2 regions of the Chryseomicrobium imtechense genome follow, and region 2 is predicted to be linked to the other one. Evidence: riboswitches for the same ligand, from Rfam matches in the RefSeq annotation. Region 2 holds a riboswitch; the other holds the start of a gene.
The links. Region 2 has a riboswitch for FMN ahead of AB5N96_RS00395 (ECF transporter S component). Riboswitches for the same ligand answer to the same signal wherever they lie in the genome.
Positions count from the first base shown of each region.

Region 1: it holds a riboswitch for FMN, as region 2 does, so the genes downstream of both, ribE (riboflavin synthase) here and AB5N96_RS00395 (ECF transporter S component) in region 2, are expected to answer to the same signal.

Region 1 covers NZ_JBGOBM010000013.1:28,961-37,036, reverse strand. The annotation lists gene AB5N96_RS11455 (hypothetical protein) at 1-297, opposite strand, end outside; gene AB5N96_RS11450 (hypothetical protein) at 619-1,062, shown strand; gene AB5N96_RS11445 (hypothetical protein) at 1,086-1,403, opposite strand; gene AB5N96_RS11440 (GNAT family N-acetyltransferase) at 1,471-2,334, opposite strand; gene AB5N96_RS11435 (YhfM domain-containing protein) at 2,480-2,908, shown strand; gene AB5N96_RS11430 (hypothetical protein) at 2,919-3,191, shown strand; gene AB5N96_RS11425 (hypothetical protein) at 3,183-3,425, opposite strand; gene AB5N96_RS11420 (immunoglobulin-like domain-containing protein) at 3,551-3,910, shown strand; gene AB5N96_RS11415 (hypothetical protein) at 3,962-4,249, shown strand; FMN riboswitch at 4,301-4,447, shown strand; gene ribE (riboflavin synthase) at 4,802-5,446, shown strand; gene ribB (3,4-dihydroxy-2-butanone-4-phosphate synthase) at 5,459-6,103, shown strand; gene ribH (6,7-dimethyl-8-ribityllumazine synthase) at 6,100-6,567, shown strand; gene dcuS (DcuS/MalK family sensor histidine kinase) at 6,608-8,076, shown strand, end outside.
Region 2 covers NZ_JBGOBM010000001.1:69,942-78,017, reverse strand. The annotation lists gene ccsB (c-type cytochrome biogenesis protein CcsB) at 1-335, shown strand, start outside; gene AB5N96_RS00415 (response regulator transcription factor) at 447-1,163, shown strand; gene AB5N96_RS00410 (ATP-binding protein) at 1,156-2,922, shown strand; gene sigX (RNA polymerase sigma factor SigX) at 2,970-3,512, shown strand; gene AB5N96_RS00400 (hypothetical protein) at 3,496-4,713, shown strand; FMN riboswitch at 4,791-4,917, shown strand; gene AB5N96_RS00395 (ECF transporter S component) at 5,072-5,656, shown strand; gene AB5N96_RS00390 (ferredoxin) at 5,701-5,949, opposite strand; gene AB5N96_RS00385 (YpbB family protein) at 6,044-7,057, shown strand; gene AB5N96_RS00380 (RecQ family ATP-dependent DNA helicase) at 7,050-8,076, shown strand, end outside.

The DNA of each region.
Region 1 (8,076 bases), on a different contig from region 2:
CTCATCACCAGATTTGCGATCTGTTTCATTTAAGCGCTCTGCATATAGTTGTTCAACCAGTAATTGCTCTAATTCATTTTCTAATTCGTAAATTCGATTAAGTAGAGCGGGAATGACAGTAGGATTACTCAATTGTGCAACAGTTTCTCCGTTTAACATAATTTCAACAGTGGCATATTGGTCCAAAAGTGCCTGCCATTTTTTACTGTAGCGGAGTTCTGAAGCGATTAGACGATTTCGATTTGGTAATTCTTTTTCTATTTGCTTCACATCAATAAAACCAGTTGTAGCTGCCATCTTTTTCTCCTCCCGTCTCAATTACTTTCACCTCCATTTTATCATGTGTACATATTATATTCAATAAATGTACATTTAAAATGTACAATTTACCAGTCATTTTCATCTTTCACATTTCTTTAATGATTGTGAGTATGTAAAATTTAATTTATCTGAAACTATTTACCAATTCCTTTCGTATATATCAGAAAGGAGTGGAGAAGATGGTTATAGGAAATTTACTGATAGGATTAGTAGTGCTTGGAGTAGTACTGACAGCTGTAGGTATATGGCTGTCGTATAAATTTTTGAAGCCGGATTGACCAGGAGGGAGGGAGAAGCGTGACGGATACACTTATAGTTTTTTCATTGCTACTTGCTGTGGCAAGTCCCATTATTTTTTTGTATTTGAAGAGAAAAGCCTGGGCTATTATAAATTTCGTGATACTAGGTAGCGTTGGTGCTCTATTTAGTAATGCGATGCTTGGAAATATGGATTCCACGAATGGCACACAGATGATGATTTGGTATATATGTGTAGCAGCAGCGTTACTCTTCTCTGTAATCAGTTTTACGTTCCTCGCAAGAGAAAAATGGCAATTGTCCGCTACGACGTTAGGATTTGGAGCTGTCCTTGTCACGATTATCTATTTTGCCGTTCTCGGTGATTTTTCTAAACCGGTTGGTGAGTGGCTCGATGTGTCGATGAGTGTTGCTCTTCCAACTTACGTGGGAAGTATGAGTTTATTGGCACTGTTTCAGTTTGATCGGCGGGTGGTGAGTTAAAACCTCATAAAAGTCAGGGAATCCTAACTTTTATGAGGTGCTGCAGCTTTCAATTTCTCAAGCTCAAGCTTTGCATCGGCTTCTTTTAACCATTCTTTGTACCACTGCATGAAAATAATTGTAGCTCCGAAAACAAATAATAAGACACCTACGACAAACGGAAATCCTAATAAAAGTGGCTCTGAATCTACATAACTACCACCGAATAAGACAGAGCCCACTTTAGAATTTCCTGACCATGATTCAGTACTCGTTGCGTAGATTGTAGCAGCAAGCAAAGTCGCGCTCATCAAAATAGTGCCCGCTCCAAAAAGCACAATTCCGCGTATTAAATTCTTCATATATACTCCCCTTTGTCTCTCACTTTCTTACAACTGTATCATGAATATACTGGGAATTATAGAAGAATTATTTAATTTCTAACCTGTAATGCCAAAGCTCGTTCTCAACTTGAAATCCAACTTTTTCGTACAAAGGATTGGCTGCATTATTTAATAAATCTACAGTTAATGTTACCGAAGCTAATTTCTTCGCAGAGGTCACTTGATCAAGAGTCACGCGCATTAATTCTTCCCCAAGACCTTGCCCGCGATAACCTGAATTGAGAGCGAAATATTCTAAATGAATAGAGTCTGTTCCTTCCTCGAAATAGGAATACCCGACAAAGCTCTTCTCGAAATAAGCGAAGTAGAGTGTATGGCCTTGTTGAAGGGAACGCTCCAGAATCGTTTTGGCATCATAATACGTATCAGGAAACTCAGTGTCATGGAGTTCCACAAATTCCTGAACGTCCTGATTGGAATATATCTCGAAAGTTAATTTGTGTGATGCGGTCTTGGTCGGTAGTTGAAGTCTGTAATACAAATGCTTTCCGCGAAGCGTTGCTTGAAGTGTGTCCATGAATTCTTGTTGCGTTCTGTTGTCCTTATGTATGAAAAACGAAAATGTTTGAAGCTGCGGAAATTCATTCGTAGCGAAATTCCATAAGGCTAGAGTTTCTTTTGGATTCGGAGAAAAAATAAAGGGTCCCCACACTTCCGCAAAATCCTCCTCGTAATCAAATCCAATCAACCCGACGATCGTCTCGCCTTCAAGCTCCGCAACCAGTGATGTCAACTCGCCTTCAACAAAATCTTCATGTAAACTCTCTAAAATCTCTTCTTTTGAAGTCCCGCAATAACCGGAATGAGACGTCGTTTGGCTATTGATGTTTGCCAACCACTCGGCTGCCATCTCTAATTGAGATGCTGCTAGTCGTACATAAGTTGTCATGTTACTGCTCCGTTCTGTGAAAAGTATTTCTTCTCTTCCTGCTATCTAGTAGTATGAAGAAAGTGAGCGTTCCTGTAAATAAAAAGAAGGGCTTCCAAGTAACATCCACTAGATTAATAACGTCTAAAGAGAAAAGGTGAAAACTATGAACAAGAAATTGCTAGGGGCATTAGTGGCCGCGGGAGTTGTAGCTGTTGCGACGTATGCAATGTATCAAGTGGGAGGAGAACGTCTTGCACTCCTCGACGAGAAAATTGAGACCATAAGAGTTTCGAAATCTACGGGGCTTGGCCTGAACAATGAAGAAAGTGTAGTAGCTATCGAAGAGGTAGAGCAGATTGCCGTTCTAGAAGCAGCTCTGCGAAATGCCAAGTTGCAGAGTGGCGTACTTCCAGAAGCTACACCAGAGTATGATTTGATGGTCGAGTATCAAAATGGTCTTCCAAGTCATCCACTGCATCTGTGGTTAGGGGAAGAAGGGGAAGAAGCATTAGTGACTTATACAGTGAATTACGAGGAAGTATATAAGATTTCTGCAAAAGATGCAGATGAGATTCGAAAGGTGATTCGATAGGAGGAAGCCGATGAACTACTTGGAGCAAGTATTTGAAGATGAACTAATCGATGCGGAAACATACAAAACTCTTTATGATTTCATTACTTTAGATAATTTTCGCAGTGGTGAGTATGAAGGCAATATGTATGTCTTCCGAAAGATTGATCGTACATATATTCAAATCGAAGATGAAGTCGCGTTTGAGAATACTGGGAAGCGACGGGTGGAAGGGTTTCAGACGGAACAGGTGGCCCGTGAGTTGGAACGGTATTGGGAGACCAATGAAGAGCGCTTAAAGTAAGTTGCCATGGACGAACGGATTACTATGCGTATTTTCTATTCTCCGCCAGTGAAATAATTCTTTCGTCGCTGGAACTGGCGTTTTCGTCGCTAGAATTGCCCGAATCGACGCTGGATTGGAGATATTCGTCGCTGTAGATAAGCGAATGCTCGCTTTCGTCGCTGAAACTGGCGTTTTCGTCGCTAGAATTGTCCAAATCGACGCTAGATTGCAAATTTGCGTCGCTTTAGTCAAACTACGCTCTAAACCAGAAAGGAAAGATGAGGATGCGGCATAGTCTACTGCTTTTTGTTCTTCTTCTCAGCCTATTAACTGGTTGTTCCTTTTCCGAAAAGTCAGCGGAATTAGTGAAATCTGATGTGACTGAAGTGAACACTTTGGATGAGGTCAGCCTTGAAGTTCTCAACGACACACTGACTCCAAGCGGGTTAACACTTCATCTCATCAATAGTGCTGAACATTCTGTTGGCTACAACGGATCCTTCTCTCTTGAACGAAAGATTGAGGGGGACTGGTATGTGGTGAACGATGTTGTCGGAGGAAGATTCGCTTTTACGGACGAAGGGCTAGGCACAGATAAGAATTCCTGTACAGACATGGCGATTGACTGGAGAGGGATTTACGGAGAATTAGATGCCGGCGATTACCGGATTCTTTTTAATGTTAACAATGAACTAGAAAACTACACTTTAGCTACCGAATTTCAAATTCCTAAATAGAATTTATCTTCTTTTAAATCCTTATGAACATTGGAGAAATGAGGCGAGTCTATGCAAGTTCTGTTTAAAAAAAGCACACTTGTCACTACAGCAACTATCGCTTTGATGCTACTGTTCATTGGATTCTTTCTGCGTGCATTACTCATTCCAATTCAGGACTTTCATTTACTAACAGAACAACAAATGAAAGAGGCGCAATTAGACTATGCAGTAAACTATCCTTTAGGATCAGCGCTAATGTACGCAGGGTTTTCCTTCCTGTTTTTCGTAGTGATTTTAATCGTTTTGAAAATTATTCAATCAAAGACTAGTTTGAAAAAAAGAGATAGTGTCAAATAACCTCTCTGTATACAGACAAATCTGATTTTGGTATAGTAAGGGCGTGAATAGGATTTCCTTCGGGGTCGGGTGCAATTCCCAACCGGCGGTGATGAGGCATGGCCTCTTAGTCCGTGACCCGGTTTCTGTGAAAAGAAAGCGGTGGATTTGGTGAAACTCCAAAGCCGACAGTAAAAGTCTGGATGGGAGAAGGAAAACACAACGTTTCAAAATCAACCGATTTTAAACGCTTTTTTGTGCTGCTTTTTTCTCCCTCACCTTTCAAAAGGTGGGGGTATTTTTGTGCATGACAAAAACAAGTCAAACAACAAGGAGGTTATGATGAACGATTATGATGACATGAAACTTGATTTCTCTTTACCAGAAGAACTATGCAGACAAACCATCCTTCACAACCATCCTTCTCTCACCACCCGACGACCCCGGGGTGGATACAATCCCATTCGCATTATGCTCAAATCAGAGCACACTTTCACACACTTTTAAATTTTTTCAAGATGGACAAGCACCTTCTTAGGTGGACACAACCAAATATGTAAAGGAGGCACACGAATGTTCACAGGCATCATCGAAGAACTTGGCGCAGTCCTTTCCATCAAAAAGACAGGCGAGGCCATGGAACTGACGATTTCTGCTGAAAAAATCCTGACTGACGTCCAGTTGGGGGACAGCATTGCCATCAATGGAGTCTGTCTGACGGTTACGCGATTCACAAACCATCAGTTTACAGTCGATGTCATGCCAGAAACATATGCAGCCACAACAATCGGTCGATTGAACCGAGGCCAAAGCGTAAACCTAGAACGAGCCATGGCAGCGAATGGTCGGTTCGGTGGACATTTCGTAACCGGTCACTGCGACGCTGTTGGAGAAATCATAAACCGGCAGATGAACCAAAATGCATTGCAGATCACGGTTCAGTTCCCGGAGTCTTTCCGGAACTACGTCATTTTGAAAGGGTCCATTAGCGTGGACGGGGTATCCTTGACCATTTTCGGTCTCACAGCGGATACTCTTATGATCTCGTTGATTCCACATACGGCCGAACAAACCATTTTACACACAAAACAACCAGGCGATCTCGTCAACCTGGAGTTTGATGTCCTCGGAAAATATATCCTTGGCGCAGCGCAACAAGAACGTCCAAAAAAATCAACGATGACGCATAGTTTTCTGCAAGAGAACGGTTATGCGTGAGGAGGAATGGACATGCAAGTAATCGAAGTGGCGTTAGAAGAACTGAAAAAAGGGCGTCCGATCATCGTGGTCGATGACGAGGACCGTGAAAACGAAGGCGATTTTTTAGCATTAGCAGACTATGCGACACCGGAACTCATCAACTTTATGGTGACAGAAGGAAGAGGCCTTGTCTGTGCACCTGTATCAAAGGAGCTGGCAGAGCGTCTTGAGCTTCCACCGATGATTGCTACTAATAAAGATCCGTATGGCACGGCATTCACTGTCAGCATCGATTCTGTGAAATCCACGACTGGAATCAGTGCACACGAGCGCGCAGAGACGCTCCAACTGCTTGCAGATCCTGCAACGAAAGCGAATGATTTTGTACGTCCAGGTCATATTTTCCCGCTCATTGCGAAACCGGGTGGCGTTTTAGAGCGACCTGGTCACACAGAAGCAGCCGTAGACCTCGCACTACTTTGTGGGGCAGCGCCAGTCGGCATTATTTGTGAAATTATGAATCCGGATGGCACGATGGCACGACGTCCGGAGCTTGAAGAATTAGCTGACAAACATGGACTGGTGCTAATTTCAATTGAACATCTGCAAGCTTATCTGAAAACGAACCAACAAAAGCTGGACACTATCTTACACCTACAGGAGGAATTTTCATGAAACAGATTATCGAAGGACATTTAGTTGGAACGGATTTAAAAGTAGCCATCGTTGTGGCACGATTTAATGAGTTCATTACGAGCAAACTATTAGGCGGGGCAGAAGATGTATTACGTCGTCACGGAGTAAAAGAAGAAGACATCACGATTCTGTGGGTACCCGGAGCATTTGAGATTCCGCTTGCAGCGAAAAAGTTAGCGGATAGCGGGAATTACGACGCAGTCATCACGCTTGGGACAGTCATTCGAGGTGCTACACCACACTTTGATTATGTCTGTGCAGAAGTGGCAAAAGGCGTATCGGCTGTCAGTTTGCAGTCCGGTATTCCAACGGTCTTTGGTGTGTTGACAACAGAATCCATCGAGCAAGCAATTGAACGGGCGGGCACGAAAGCAGGGAACAAAGGAGCAGAAGCGGCTATCACGGCAATCGAAATGGCCAACGTCTACAAAAGCTTGGCATAAGAGTATGCTACTATAAAGAAAAACGAGAGAGGTGTATAGTATGCGACGGCCTAAATGGAAATTGACGACAGTGATCAGCTTATTTGTCATAGCGGTCGTCGCTGTCTCTCTACTCGTAACCGATATTTTGATTTCAGTCCAAACGAGCCAAGATACGCAAGAAGAGCTTGAAGAAAAAGCGCGGATCATCTCACGTACAGTCGCAGAATCCTCGATTGTCCAAGACGAGTTACTGACGGATGAAATTGAAGGGACGATTCAAGAGTATACGTCGAGTATCCAACAAGCGAGTGATGTTTTATTTATTGTCGTGATGGACATGACCGGTCTTCGGCAATCGCACCCGAATCCAGAGCAGATTGGGAACCGGTTTGTTGGTGGAGACGAACAGCGGGTATTGGCAGGAGAAGAGTATATTTCCATTTCAGAAGGAACGCTAGGTTATTCTGTGCGTGCATTTGCACCCATCTATAAAGATGGTGTTCAAATCGGTGCTGTTTCTACAGGGATTTCACTGGATGCAGTGGATGCAGCGATTTTTGAAAATCATCAAATGATTCTATTAGGTTCTGCAGTGGGGATTTTAGCTGGAATCATCGGCGCTATCTTACTCGCCCGCTACATCAAAAAAAGCCTACTCGGACTTGAACCCGTTGAAATTGCTCGCATCTATCAAGAACGAGACCGGATGTTCCAAACCGTCCGAGAAGGCATTGTCGCGATTGATGAACACGGAATCATCACATATGTGAACCGCTCTGCTCGTGATATTTTTGAAAAAGCGGGTATCCGAGGTGACAATCCCGTAGGTTTATTGATTTCCTCCTATCTTCCACACTCTCGTCTAGAGCTTGTGTTGGAGACAGGGAGGGCCGAATACGATGAGCAACAAGAGTTGAACGGCACGACTATCATTGTCAACCGGATTCCGATAGAGGTGAACGGCAAAGTGGTAGGGGCCATCTCGACGTTCCGGGACAAGACAGAAGTCAATCGTTTAGCGGAGCAACTCACGGGTGTTCGCTTGTACGCAGATTCTTTACGCGCGCAGTCGCATGAGTTCCGCAATCAATTGCAAGTGTTGCTAGGGTTAGCAGAAATAGGCGATACAGAGCATATGAAGCGCTACATCACACAACTTGCGGCACATCAGATCGAGGAAACTGATCGTATTACTGAACAGATTCATGACCCAATCCTCTCAGGATTCCTGCTCGGGAAAATCAGTTTTGCACGTGAACAAGGTGCTGAGCTAGCTGTATTTTGTGAGACGGATATTCCGGTATTGCCAGACGGAACGATGGCCCACGACTTAGTGACGATTGTTGGGAACTTGGTGGACAATGCATTAGAAGCAGCGATGGAAACACCTCCAGGAAACGTGACGGTCGACTTGTCATGTGTAGACGACTTACTCACCTTGACTGTCGAAGATGATGGCCCAGGAATGGCATCCGATGAAATTGACCTGTTCTTCGAAAAAGGGCAGTCGTCAAAAGGAGAAACACG
Region 2 (8,076 bases):
TGGTTCAACCATTCACGAAGCGCACGAACTCACAATTATTAGATGAAATTGGGTATCGCTCTATACTGATCGGATTCCCGATATTTAGTCTTGGAGCATTGATTTTTGCGATGATCTGGGCACACGAGGCGTGGGGTCGTTTCTGGGGATGGGATCCAAAAGAAGTTTGGGCTCTTATTACCTTCCTGTTCTACGCAGTCTACTTGCACTTACGTTTAACAAAAGGTTGGCAAGGTGAGAAGAGTGCATGGCTTGCTCTGATTGGGTTTATCATCATCATGTTCAACTTGATTGTAGTAAACTTGATTATAGCTGGACTTCACAGTTACGCGTAACACAACAAGCTGTCACATAAGTGGCAGCTTTTTTCATAAAGTTTTCTTTCCGAACGTCGTCATGTACAATATGAAGAGAAGACAAGTGATTACAGAAAAGGGAGTGTCGACATGTCTGAATCCGTGAAATTACTAGTGGTGGATGATGAAGAGCGTATCCGCCGTTTATTGAAAATGTACCTAGAGCGTGAAGGGTATGAAATTGTTGAAGCTGAAAATGGTCAACAAGCGGTTGAACTTGCAGCACAAGACGATTTTCATGCAATTTTACTTGATATTATGATGCCAGTGAAAGATGGCTTAGAAGCCATGAAAGAAATTCGTGAAGTGAGTGCGACACCAATATTATTACTTACTGCAAAAGGTGAAGAATCAAACCGTGTAGAAGGTTTCGAACTGGGTGCAGATGATTATATTGTGAAGCCTTTTAGCCCACGAGAAGTGGTCCTTCGTATCAAAGCAGTACTGCGCAGGTCGGCTACTGTCATTTCGCAATCAAACTCATCCGTGAGTAAAGATATCGTAGTGTTTCCTCACATAACAATTGATCATGATGCGCACAGAGTAACTGCAGACGGAACAGAAGTCAGTTTGACGCCAAAAGAATACGAATTATTGTACTTTCTCGCTAAGTCACCTGACAAAGTCTTCGATCGTGAACAATTATTAAAAGAAGTTTGGCACTATGATTTCTTTGGAGATTTGCGTACGGTCGATACTCATGTGAAGCGTCTGCGCGAAAAACTAAACCGTGTTTCTGAAAATGCAGCAAAGATGATTGTAACTGTATGGGGCGTCGGCTATAAATTTGAGGTTATAAATGAATAGAATTTGGAATAGTGTGGTCGGGAAGTTATGGGGAACCATAATGCTTCTCGTCCTCTTTGTATTGTTTATTGTTACTGTACTTATGCTCGAATTCTTAGAAGATTTTCACACGCAACAAGCTGAAAACAAATTGCGTCAAGAAGCGTCGTTGATCACTACTATCTTTAATCAGCAATCATCGATTGATTATCCGTATATACAAGAAATTTTAGCTGATGAAACGAATTTAATGATTTTTTCTGAGGAAAAACAATTACAAGATGTCATTCATGAGGGCTTAGGTCAACAAGAAGCAGAGCAAAGATTGCAGTCAAATGAACTATTTACACGTGCATTTGAAAGTGATCAAGCCACACTGAAGACGATGTTGCTCCCTTCACTCTCTGAGCCCGACCGGATGGAAAACTTTTTAGTGCTTGCCTATCCACTCGACGAAACTACTTCGCCGCATGGAGTTGTGTTTATTTATCAAAGCTTGAAAGAAGTAAACAATACTTCGAATCAAACGACAAAAATCGTGTTCCTTTCAGGATTTCTAGCGATGATTCTAACAACCCTCTTATCCTTTTTCTTATCTACTCAGATCACATCACCACTCCGAAAGATGCGGGAAGGGGCTCACGAGCTTGCAAAAGGAAATTTCCATACGCGTGTCCCATCGTCTCAACGAGATGAGATAGGAGAGCTTGGAGCTGCTTTTAACCGTATGGGTATGCAGATCAAACACAATGTGGAAGTCATTAACCAAGATAAAGAACAACTATCGAATATTTTATCGTCCATGACGGATGCTGTTATTACATTTAACAAAGATGCATCAATTTTATTAAGTAACCCACCAGCAGATGAATTGTTGCGGAGATGGTCGACCCATGCAACAGATTCGGACTCTCCGTTACCGGCAGCTCTCATCCATATGTTAGAGCATACGGTAGAAAATGAAGAAGAGTTAGAAGAAGAATTTGAATTGGATTCTCATTATTACAGCATTAGTTTATCCCTACTTTACTCAAAGAATATGGTTCGTGGAGCAGTTGCCGTCATTCGCGACATGACCGAACAACATCGTCTAGACAAAATGCGTAGTGACTTTATTGCAAATGTGAGCCATGAGTTGCGAACACCGATTGCGATGCTTCAAGGGTATAGTGAAGCAATTTTAGATGATGTGGTAGAGACGGAAGAAGAACGGAAAGAAATGGTCCGTATTATTTCTGACGAATCGAATCGTATGGGGCGTTTGGTTACAGAACTGTTAGACTTAGCGCGCTTAGAATCAGGGTACTTGCGCATCTACCAGGCGGCTTTGCCGATTTCCAAAAGTGTGGAGCGCATGACCTCTAAATTTGTTCAACGGGCAAAGGAACGGGACATACAAGTGACATTCCAGTCCTTCGTAGACGAATCCGTTGCCATTTATGCAGATGAAGACCGGATTGAGCAAGTTCTGACAAACTTGCTTGAAAATGCACTTCGTCATACGGAACCTGGTGGACAAGTTAATGTGGCTGTGAAAGAAACACAATCAACCATTCAAATCGAAATCCAAGACTCTGGCTACGGGATCCCAGCTGAAGATCTCCCATATGTTTTTGAGCGTTTTTATAAAGCAGATAAATCGAGAACACGTGGGAAAGGTGGTACTGGTTTAGGTCTTGCCATTGCCAAAAATATTATTGATCGGCATGAAGGAACTATTTGGGTAGAGAGTGAAGTCGGTACTGGAACAACTTTCACAATCGAGTTAAAAAAGATGTAACTTATTTCGAATTCAAACGACTAATGCAATGAACGGGGGGAAATCATATGAACGACTCCGTTTTTCACCGAATCTATGATTCGTACCATCAAGATTTGTTTCAATTCTTGATTTATTTGGTGCAAAACAGACAGGTAGCTGAGGATTTGACGCAAGAAGTATATATACGAGTATTGCGCTCGTATGACTCATTTCAAGGTAAAAGTTCTGAGAAAACATGGCTTTTCTCAATTGCTAAAAATGTAGCAATTGATCACTTTCGAAAACAGAACGTACGTAAAAAGCGTACGTTCGATTCGTTTGATTGGGAAGCTATACAGTTAACATCTACAGATATGAGACCAGATGAGCTAGTACAGCTTGATCATGAGAAAAAACAACTTTTAGATACTTTGAATGAATGTACAGGTGATCAAAAGATGGTCATTGTCTTACGTTATTTTCAGCAATTATCCATTCAAGAAACAGCAGATGCACTTGGCTGGACTGAATCAAAAGTGAAGACAACGCAACACCGTGCCATCCAACAGTTAAAGAAAAAGATGTCACGTGCACGAGAGGAGGAAATGCAGCATGACGAACGAATTTGATGCAGACAAACGTCTTGAAGAGTTGGTATCTTCTATGCCAATTCAACACGATACTCGTTCAAAGGATGAGGTCTGGGCAGCAATTAAACAATCTGCAAAGCCTCCTATCAAGAAGAAAAAACCGTGGTTACCAGCAGTTATCACTGTTGCGGCACTTTTTGTTTTAGTGCTATTTGTTCAATCCTTATTTAGCACGCTTGACTCTACTAGTGAGACAACGATGACGCAGGAAGCAAATATGTCAGAAGGTGGAATGGATGAAGCTGGGACAGAAGAATCATCCATGTCTATGAGCTCTGTCGAGGAAAGTGAAGAATCCGCAGACTCTGCAGTTGCAACAGGTGAAGCAGAAAGTGCATCTTTACAACTAGCTGAAGATTCAACACTAGTTTTCACAAATGATCCGCTTCTAGAAACTTTTACAGCTATGAATTTTTCGATGAACTATCAAGCAATTGCCTTTCCGATCACAGTTCTCATCCCGAATGAACGTATCGAGCAAGACTTCGAAGGCCGTGTACCTACACAACTCGAATTGTATAAAAATTACGCTGCAGAGATTGATGAAGAGGCACTAGGATTTGATAACTATCATCCACTAGTTGGGGATTACGAAGAAGGCGAGAGTCTGCGTGTTACATTGCCAGCAGACCATCCTTACGATATGGCTTCTGCCACTATGGAAGTCTATTTCAATACTTTAGAAGATGTATTTGGATCAACTTTCAATCAAGCAGTTATAGTAGATGAAAATTCGCAACCAATTGAGTGGGATCAAGTGGGACCACTCACGGAACCAGTTGACCTTATCTCTGAAAATCTAGCCTACAATGTCATGCAAAACGCTATAGGGGAGACGTATTTAATTCCTTACACACGTGCACAATATGCAACAGTTGAAGAAGCAATTGGACAGTTACAGACACCTGACAATACTTTAGTGGAAGCGGTTATTCCAAGTTCACTTGAATTTACTGTAGAAGAAACAGAAGATGCTGTATCTATTCAGTTTGCTGAGATGCTTACAGCAGACGCATTGCCTAGACGAGATATGGTAGCTATGATCGAGTCACTTGTTGCTACAGCAGCTTCATTTAACAAATCACTACTGCTAGAAAATTGGGATACTACACTTTACCCTCTACCTGAAGATACAAATTCTTTAATTGGAGTGAATCGTGTATTCCTACAAAGCGAATAAGCATACGTATTGCAACAATAAACACTGTCTGATATGATTAACAATGCATACACTAGTATGTAAAATTTAATCATATGATTCATCTTCGGGGCAGGGTGCAATTCCCGACCGGCGGAAATGACGAAAGTCTAGCCCGCGAGCCGCAAGGCAGATTCTGGTGTGATTCCAGAGCCGACAGTATAGTCTGGATGGGAGAAGGTGAAGGTGCAGCGTTTATGTGATCTCAAACGCTTATTTAAGTGTACCTTTCTCCCTTAAGTCGAACCTGGCTTAAGGGTTTTCTTTTACACGCAAATAAGTACGCATATTCTGTGAACCTTTCCTCTTGTGAAGAGAATCGCAAAAGGAGCGGAAAGTCATGTTTAAAAGCAACACACGCAAGCTTATTGCGGTGGCTATGCTCAGCAGCTTATCATTCATTTTGATGTTGTTAGCATTTCCACTACCAGCACTACCAGCCTATTTAAAGGTGGACTTTAGTGATGTACCAGCTTTGATTGCTGCGATCACAATGGGACCTGTAGCAGGTGTAGCGGTGGCATTTTTAAAGAATGTTTTGGATTGGTTCTTCTCAGGAAGTCCAACAGGTGTACCGGTTGGCCATATGGCGAACTTTGTCACATCAATTTTATTCATCGCACCTGTATATTTCATTTATAAAAAAGTTACATCGTCTAAAGGAATGTATGTAGGATTAGTAGCAGGAACGCTTTCAATGGCGATTGGAATGACACTACTGAACTACTTGGTATTTTTACCGATGTATTCATATTTCTTGAACTTCCCTATGGAAAGCGGTTCAGCTTTAATGAACACATTAGTCTATGGAATCTTGCCATTTAATTTGATTAAAGGAGCACTGATTACTGTTGTGATGGTTTTACTATTCAAGAAACTAAAACCTTATTTAGATAAAGTTTCGAAAACGTATCAAGTAGCCTAAAAAAATCGTCTAGTTCGTAGTGAACTAGACGATTTTCTTCATATCTATTCGTATTTTAATGCATCTCCATCAAATGATTCGTCTGCAACTTTGATTGAATCTGTCGGACACCCTTCGAATGCATCTTCTAAATCCTCTAATAACTCGTCTGGAACAGCGGTAGTCCCCATGTTATCATCTAAAATAACGAATGCAATTCCTTCGTCATCATAGTCATAAATATCAGGCGCTGCAGCTCCACAAGCACCACATGCGATGCACGTATCTTTATCAACAATTGTATATTTAGCCATTACGGTCTCTCCTTTTTTATCAAGCAACTCTTCGTATAGCTTTCATTTTATAGATTGTAAGACTGCATTTCAACCATTAAACATGAGGTGTGCTATGTTTTTTCATAAACTATTAACTTCACTATTTCACCAATTGAACGGGGAACGTTCTGTCATGGCTCCTTATTATATCTTACGAGGTAAAAAATCTGGACAGACACTACAAGATATCCATTACTATAAAGTAGCTGGTTTTTTTGGTGTGGGTCAAGACCTTTCGAAAGAATCTTATAATCAATATGTACAAGAATTGATTGATTTAAAGTGGATTCATTCGATAGAAAAGCCTATAGTGACGGATAAAGGCAAAGAACAACTAGATGAATTTTCGACTCTATTTCATAGAGGTGTAGTCCCGCCAGCACTGCTTTCTGTCGAAGCAACGCTTCTTTTGATTGCTCAACTTGCATCCAATGCTTTATATGAGAATAACCGCTACATTCCCGTTATAGATAATCAAACAATTCAACACCGTGTAAAAGAATGGTTCTATACACAGCCATCACTTTCAACAGTAGCGAATGAAGTGAAGAAGACACTACATAGTTTTGTGACTGAAGAATTATCAACAGAGCTTGAGAAAAATCTGTTCGTTTATCGGATAACCGGATATCAAACGGCAGGACTGACGTGGACTCAACTTGCGGAACAATTTAATACAGCAGCAATTGATTGTCTGTATGTATACCGACAGAGCGTCTTGCGATTTTATGGATTTCTTGAGCAACAGCGTAGTCCCTTAGTTCGCTTGTTCGAGCCACCCTCTCCATTGACTGAAACTGCAAAAAATACGCAAAGTCTTTTGCAAAAAGGGTATAGCTTAGAGGAAGTGTCAATGGTACGAAGCTTAAAATTAAGTACAATTGAGGATCATATTATTGAACTGGCCAGTTATACGACCGGCTTTAACTATCAAGATTATATTACTGAACAAGATGTGATGAAAATCAAAAAGAAGCAACTTCAACTCAATACACATAAGTTGAAGTTGCTTAGAGAGCAGTTGCCGCAATTTAGTTATTTTCAAATTCGGCTAGCGCTTGCGTTAGGAGGGGATCTGAATGAGTAATTTAGAGCGACAGTTGGCTGAGCGATTTGGGTTCCCTGCTTTTAGAATAGGGCAAGAAGATGTCATTCGTAACTTCTTAGAGGGACGTGACGTGTTAGCCGTTCTGCCCACTGGAACAGGAAAATCTATACTCTATCAATTTCCGAAGCCCTATTATAGTGGGGCAGTTGTGATTGTATCACCACTAGTTTCGTTAATGATGGATCAAGTGGAACAATTGCGTTTAAAAGGCGTCAAAAGAGTAGTAGCACTTACTTCTTTTCAATCAGTCGGTGAACGTAAAAATACTTTACGCAACTTGCATACTTTCGACTATGTATTTGTTTCTCCTGAAGTAATGCAAACAGAACAGGTGAAGCATGCTTTAAAAAGTTTACATATAGGGTACTTTGTATTTGATGAAGCACATTGTCTAACACAATGGGGATATGATTTCCGTCCTGATTATTTGCGAGCAGCAGAATGGATACATAAAGAATTTAACAAACCATTACTTGCATTGACGGCAACAGCCTCTCCGCAAGCTCGCCAAGATATCAAAAATTTATTGAAAAGACCGGATATGGTAGAAGTTGTGAGGTCAGTTGATCGACCTACTATAGCAGTAGAATCCATCGTAGTAGACTCTGAATCATCTCGAGAAAAAGAAATTGTTCAACAAATTACCACGCTTAGTGGACCTGGAATTCTCTATACCCAGTCTAGAAAGAAGGCTGTTTATTACGCAGCACAATTACGAAAAAAAGGCATTCGTGCAGCGGCTTATCATGGCGGGATGGAAACGATGGATCGCACGCTTATTCAGCAACAGTTTTCATTAGGGCAACTAGACTGGGTATGTGCAACAAATGCTTTTGGAATGGGCATCCATAAAGAAGATATTCGGCAAGTCATTCATGATCATATTCCAACATCGGTTAGCAACTATTTGCAGGAGATTGGACGTGCTTCACGAGATGGAAAGCAGTCCTTTGCAACACTTTATTATCATCCTGACGATGTCTCAAAAAGCGTGTATA